Regions from separate parts of the Ruminococcus sp. RTP21358st1_G6_RTP21358_211008 genome, predicted to be linked through region 2. Evidence: riboswitches for the same ligand, from Rfam matches in the RefSeq annotation. Region 2 holds a riboswitch; the other holds the start of a gene.
What was found. A riboswitch is a leader RNA that binds a small molecule or an ion and turns the genes downstream of it on or off. The one in region 2 is predicted to bind tetrahydrofolate.
Positions count from the first base shown of each region.

Region 1: another riboswitch for tetrahydrofolate. It lies ahead of AB5Z12_RS15765 (folate family ECF transporter S component); the one in region 2 lies ahead of folE (GTP cyclohydrolase I FolE).

Region 1 covers NZ_JBDGDM010000044.1:23,073-26,489, forward strand. Annotated here, with positions in the region: gene AB5Z12_RS15755 (MFS transporter) at 1-450, opposite strand, end outside; gene galE (UDP-glucose 4-epimerase GalE) at 695-1,711, opposite strand; THF riboswitch at 1,907-2,004, shown strand; gene AB5Z12_RS15765 (folate family ECF transporter S component) at 2,076-2,642, shown strand; gene AB5Z12_RS15770 (helix-turn-helix transcriptional regulator) at 2,795-2,950, opposite strand; gene AB5Z12_RS15775 (DUF4179 domain-containing protein) at 3,106-3,417, opposite strand, start outside.
Region 2 covers NZ_JBDGDM010000058.1:3,388-6,804, reverse strand. Annotated here, with positions in the region: gene folK (2-amino-4-hydroxy-6-hydroxymethyldihydropteridine diphosphokinase) at 1-127, opposite strand, end outside; gene folP (dihydropteroate synthase) at 242-1,051, opposite strand; gene AB5Z12_RS17825 (HD domain-containing protein) at 1,091-1,588, opposite strand; gene folE (GTP cyclohydrolase I FolE) at 1,585-2,142, opposite strand; THF riboswitch at 2,394-2,490, opposite strand; gene AB5Z12_RS17815 (aminopeptidase P family protein) at 2,624-3,417, shown strand, end outside.

The DNA.
Region 1 (3,417 bases), on a different contig from region 2:
CATTTCTACACGTTCTTTGCTGTTCTTGGTAATCAGAGCTGTAAGAGCTGAATATGCAATGTTATTTGCTGTATAGAATACTGCATTTAACAGGGAATATGCAATAAAGAACCATGCATACTGCGCTGTCTGTCCAAGACTTTCCGGAATTGCAAATACACCGATCAAAGTAACTGCACAGCCGATATAACCATACAGCATCCAGGGTTTTGCTTTTCCCATTTTTGTTTTTGTCTTATCAATCATAGAGCCGAAGAAAATATCGGTCACTCCATCAAACAGTTTTGATACTGCAATCAATGTTCCTACAATACCCGGATTCAATCCAACAGTATTGGTCAGATAGAGCATTACGAAGGTGGAAAGGAATGCATATACCACATTTCCAGCCACATCTCCGGAACCGTATCCGACTTTGTTGTACCATTTCAAATATCTTTTTTCTTCCATGTTTTCCTTCTCTTTCTCCTGTTTTTTTCAGGTTTATTTTCGTACTTCCTTAATCCGAATATGATTATATCTTTATCTTTTCCAAAATTACATAAACAACATTTAACAAAACATGCACAAAATTGTAGAATTTAAAAAAATAGAACATTTTAGGATAAAAATGCGTTCATTTATAACATAAGGTCAATTATTCAAAAAAATAAGAGGGCTGCATCTCACAGCTCTCTTATTTTAAATATACATCCTATTCTTCATATCCCTGCGGATTATTAGACTGCCATCTCCAGGAATCTTCACACATCTCACGGATACCGTTTTCTGCTTTCCAGCCAAGCTCTTTTTCTGCCTTAGATGCATCACAATAACAAGTTGCAATATCTCCGGCTCGGCGAGGTTTGATCACATATGGAATTTTCACACCAGTTGCAGCTTCAAAATTCTTTACAATATCAAGAACACTATAGCCCTTTCCGGTTCCCAGATTGTAAATCGCAAGCCCAGGATTTTCCTCGATTTTCTTAAGCGCTTTTACATGCCCCTTTGCCAGATCCACAACATGAATATAGTCTCTTACACCAGTTCCATCCGGAGTATCATAATCATTTCCAAATACACCAAGTTCCTTCAGCTTACCAACTGCTACCTGTGTAATATATGGCATAAGGTTATTGGGAATGCCATTTGGGTTCTCTCCAATTGTTCCACTCTTATGTGCGCCAATTGGATTAAAGTAACGAAGAAGCATAACATTCCATTCTGGATCTGCTTTCTGGATATCGGTAAGCACCTGTTCCAGCATGGATTTTGTCCAGCCATACGGATTCGTACACTGTCCCTTTGGGCATTCTTCTGTAATCGGAATCTGTGCCGGATCTCCATATACAGTTGCTGAGGAAGAGAAAATAATATTTTTCACATTATGTTTTCTCATTACATCAACCAGGGTTAAAGTGCCTGCTATGTTATTTTCATAATACTCCCAGGGCTTAACCACAGATTCTCCAACTGCCTTCAAACCTGCAAAATGGATGCAGGACTCAATAGTTTCCTTGTCAAAAATATTATTTAAAGCATCTCTGTCCAGAATATCTGCCTTATAAAACTTCACTGGTTTTCCTGTGATTTTTGATACTCTGTCCAGTGCTTTTTCACTTGCATTGCTTAAATTGTCCAGTACCACAACATCATATCCTGCATTCTGAAGCTCCACTACCGTGTGGCTTCCAATATAACCAGCACCACCTGTAACTAAAATTGCCATAATGATTCCTCCTGAACGGTTTTTTCTTTTATTATAGTCTGATTTTTGTAAAAACATATGGACAAAGTTTTAGAAAATATGGAGAAAATGCCACGATTTCTTGTCTGTTTTCTTAATTGCAAAAACTTATATTTTTATATATTTTTTTTCTTGCTTTTTCCAATAATCTGTTATATACTGCCCCATGTAAAGTAATGCAGAGTAAATTCATGAGCGTAAAGTGCCTTCCGGATGGAGAGTTGCCGGAGGACGAAAAGAGAAATCTTGCGGTTCGTGGATTGCTTCTCGCTGCAACAGAAGATAAATATGAATCCATAAATTATCTCCTATTGTGAGCGAAAAAAGAAAAGGAGGTAATTTTTTTATGGAGAAAACAAAGAACATGTTTCTCACCTCAGCCAAAGAGCTGAAAACCACTTCTACACTGGCAGTCTGTGCAATGCTTGCTGCCCTGGCACTGATTTTAAATTCAGTTGCTTCTATCAATATCGGTCCCTATGTAAAAATTGGATTTTCCGGTATCCCAAACCAGATTGCTGATTATCTGTTTGGACCCATTACCGGATGTCTGTTTGCCGGTGTGCTGGATATTGTGAAATTCTTTATCCGCCCTGATGGTCCATTTTTCTTTGGGTTCACCTTTAACGCAATGCTCGCGGCATTTATTTATGGATGTTTTTACTACAAACATAAGCTCACTTTCCGTCGCGTGCTGATTGCAAAACTGGTTGTCGTTCTGATTGTAAATGTTCTGTTAAATACCTTATGGCTGGACATGCTTTACGGAAAAGGATTCCTTGCAATCCTCCCAATGCGTACTGTAAAGAACCTGATCATGTGGCCAATTGATTCCTTTATCTTCTTTACCATCACAAGATTGATTGAGCAGACAGGAATTTTTAATCTTTTTAGAAAACCGGCTGCCAACTGATTACATATATTTGAAAATATAAAAACTTTGCGATATCAAATAAAAAACGCGAATATTCCAGTACTAAATAAGCCACTGATATTCGCGTTTCTTATTATCCTAATCACTTAAAAGAAGGATAGTATCTTACAACAGCTTTCCCCACAATCTGGTCAAATCGCACGAATTTGTTTTTCCATGAACGTGAAGCTCTTTTCATTCTCCCAATTAGACACAGTCTGTCTGGTAACATGAAATATTTTTCCAAATTCCTCCTGAGTCAGCGCCTTTTCTTTTCGTATTTTTAATATCTGCGTTCCAATGTTCATATTTGCTCTGCTCCTGTTCTTCCAATCGGTTTTGCTTCTCACTTGGATTATATAAAAAATTCTGCCTAATGAAAAGCAATTTACCTTTTACAGTGGAAAAAACAGGTATGCAAAGCTTCTTTGACATGGTATTTTTTAAGAAGATTCACGTTTCTCTACTTAATCTGAATCCTTATTTTTTCACTGACAGGTGTCCAGTCAGATTCTGCAGTGATTTCACCTGTAGTTCCATCATATGCGCTTTCTTCGGTTCCATAATCTTCATCCGTTTTATCTGCTGCGTCGGTATTTTCTTTCTGGTCTGTATCGTCTTGAAGCCTTACTTCTGTGGGAGCTGCTGCCCCTCCGATAATTTGAGTTTCAATCGGCTCCTCTGCATCTGACGGATTTTCTCCCTCCAAAGTATCCTCTGGAACTTCTTCTACTTCTTCTGTAGTCTCACCAATTTCTACAAAATCGTCATCAAC
Region 2 (3,417 bases):
TGTGGGTAAAGAGGGTGGCAGAAATAACAAATTTTTGTCCAAGTACATTTTCTTCCGGATAGACACCATGGTTGGCAAAAATTTCCAGTTCTTTAATTTCTATTTTATCAAATCTGGTTTCATCCATAACAGTTGTTCCTTTCTGTTGACTATTTACAATTTTGAGGAATTTGAACGCAATCGTTTCGCGACTGCGTTCATGAGCAAGTAGCAAAGCGGATTGCGAATGTCCTCTTTACTCTCAATTACAACCCCAAATTGCTTCTGTCATCTGGATCACGCGTCTGTTCTCCTTGACATCATGAACACGCACAAAAGAACAGCCCTTCATCACACCAATTACACTGGTAGCCAGTGTTCCCTCTACACGCTGGTCTACAGGCAGGTCAAGTGCCAGTCCGATCATCGACTTGCGTGAGGTGCCAAGAAGAACCGGAAAGCCCAGATTCTTAAAAAGCTCCAGATGCTTCATAGTTTCCAGATTCATCTCAAATGTTTTTCCAAACCCAACCCCTGGATCGAGAATGATTTTCTCATCTTTGATTCCTGCTTTTCTTGCAAGATTGACACATTCCTGTGTCTCAGAAAGCATATCAATGAGAAAATTGTTATATTCTGTATTGGACTTATTGTGCATGAGACAGCATGCAGCATCATATTTGGCAATTACAGCGCCCATTTCAGAATCATATTTTAATCCCCAGATATCGTTGACCAGATCTGCACCGGCCTGAATCGCACTTTCTGCCACGCTGCTTTTGAAGGTATCTACAGAAATGGGAATGTCAAAACGTTTTCTGACCGCTTCGATAACGGGCAAAACTCTCTGAGCTTCTTCCTCTGCACTGACCGGCGTGTGTCCGGGACGCGTAGACTCCCCGCCAATATCGATAATATCCGCACCATCCGCGATCATGGCTTCTGTATGCCGCAAAGCTTCATCTAAATGATTCCATTTCCCGCCATCGGAAAAAGAATCAGGAGTAATATTTAAAATTCCCATTATATAAGTGTGATTTTGTGTATCAAAAAAACGATTTCCAATTTTCATAAATAGAAACCATCCTTTCTGTTAGATTTTTTAGAAGGCTTAATATTCAATTGTCAGATTTTTTTTCTCAGAAGGCCAGTAACATTCTGAAGCTGCTGAACAGGAAAAACAATTTCTGGACTTTTTATCAGCCTTATATAGCAGCATAGCCAATACATTATCAGATCCATCCGTCCTGTGCTGACTGATCGCAGATAATATTTCCTCTTTTTCCTGCTCTGTAAAATGCAGATCGGCCAGAATCTTTCCGGCTATTTCAGCTCCTGCAATGTCATGAGAAATACCCGACAGATATTGCTGCGCACGGCCAATGTCATGAAGAAGAGCAGTGGCATAAATGATTTCCCTGGACAGATTAAGCTTGTTTTCCAGAGAATAAATATACATCAGCCTGGCAACATCCAGAAAGTGTTCCGGCGTATGTCTGCAGAAAATACGATCTTTTTCAAGCTCCTGTATTTTCTCACAGTGCTTTTGATAAAGGGGATGCCGCCAGATTAAAGAAATACGGTTTGTTTCAGAAAAAGAACTGCTCATTTTCCGACCATGGAAAGGAACATTTTCTGCAGCTCCTTATCTTCTTTGAAGGCTCCGCGGGTTACAGTCGTAATTGTTTTGCTTCCTGGCTTTTTAACGCCTCGCATGGTCATGCAGGTGTGTTCTGCTTCCAGCATAACCATAATTCCCTTCGGAGAGAGGGCACGCTCCAGAGCGTCCGCAATCTGTACTGTGAGGCGTTCCTGGATCTGCGGTCTTCTGGCATAAACCTCTACCGTACGTGCCAGCTTGCTTAACCCTGTGACTTTTCCATCGGGAATATAAGCCAGGTGCGCCTTACCATAAAAAGGCATCAGATGATGCTCGCACATAGAGTAAAAAGTAATATCTTTTTCCAATACGATCTCATTATTTTCTACTGGAAACTGCTTCAGTAAATGGTGATCTGCTTCCTGATCGAGACCACCGTAAATTTCCTCGCACATACGTGCAATTCTGTCGGGAGTATCAATCAGTCCCTCCCGGGTAATATCCTCACCGATTCCTTCCAGAAGCAGGCGGATGGCCTGTTCTACTTTTTGTTTGTCAACCATTAAAAATAACCTCCTTTGTATTTGATTGCGGAGACTATCCTTTTTTGATAAAACCGGGGAAGGATTTTCGAATTCGAATATCTGCCTGCTTAATACGCAAAAAAGGATATCTCCAATTGTGATAGAATGTATGTCGAAAACATTCCCTTGAGCCTGTTAAAAAACGTTTCCACAAATCGCAACGTGCATCTTGCAGAAAGCTCCTTTCGGGCAGGCTCTGACACAATATGAGATATCCCTCTTATAGTGCTTGCAACGGGTGCGGATAATATACCGTAAGACGTGCTTTTCGTTTCAGTGACAACTCCCCATTCACCGAACACTTGACGCATAAAATCCTATTTTGCATATCATTCATTTCGAAAGTTAGTATATCACGTCTTTTGGGAATAGAAAAGTGTTTTTTCTTAAACAGGTTGCGAAAGGGTAACGTGGATATTATAATAGGAATAGACAAAATTCACTGGAAGGAGTCAGTTTTATGACAGTTAAAGAACGAATCACCGCACTTCGGGAAGTAATGGCAGAGAAGAAAATAGATGCCTATCTTGTTCCCACAGATGATTTTCATGCATCTGAATATGTAGGAGAATACTTTAAGTGCAGAAAATATATTACAGGTTTTACCGGATCTGCCGGCAGAGCAGTCATCATGCAGGATATGGCTGGATTGTGGACAGATGGAAGATATTTCATCCAGGCGGCCGCACAGCTGGAGGGAACGGGTGTAGAGCTTTTTAAAATGGGAGAACCAGATGTTCCCACTGTGCACCAGTTTCTGGAAGAAAAATTAGGCGAGGGAATGTGCCTTGGTTTTGACGGAAGAACCGTCAGCGCCGAAGAAGCAGATGAACTGGCCGAACTTCTTGCAAAAAAAGGAGCCACTCTTCAGACGGATTCTGATCTGGTAGGAGAAATCTGGGAAGATCGTCCGGCACTTTCCTGCGAACCGGTTATGGAACTGGATGTAAAATGGGCAGGCGAATCCCGTGCTGACAAATGTGGAAGAATCCGTAAATCAATGGAAGAGAAAGGTGCAGATGGATTTGTACTGACTTCTCTGGATGACATTGCATGGCTGCTGAATATTCGTGGCGGCGATGTACATTGCTGTCCGGTTGTTCTCTCTTATTTGGTCATGACCAAAACAGAAATCAGGCTGTTTGCAAATGAAAAAGCATTTTCGGCTTCAATTCTGGACGCATTATCTAAGGATGGCGTAACCATTTTGCCCTATGACAGCATTTATGAATATGTAAAAACATTTGAGAAAGA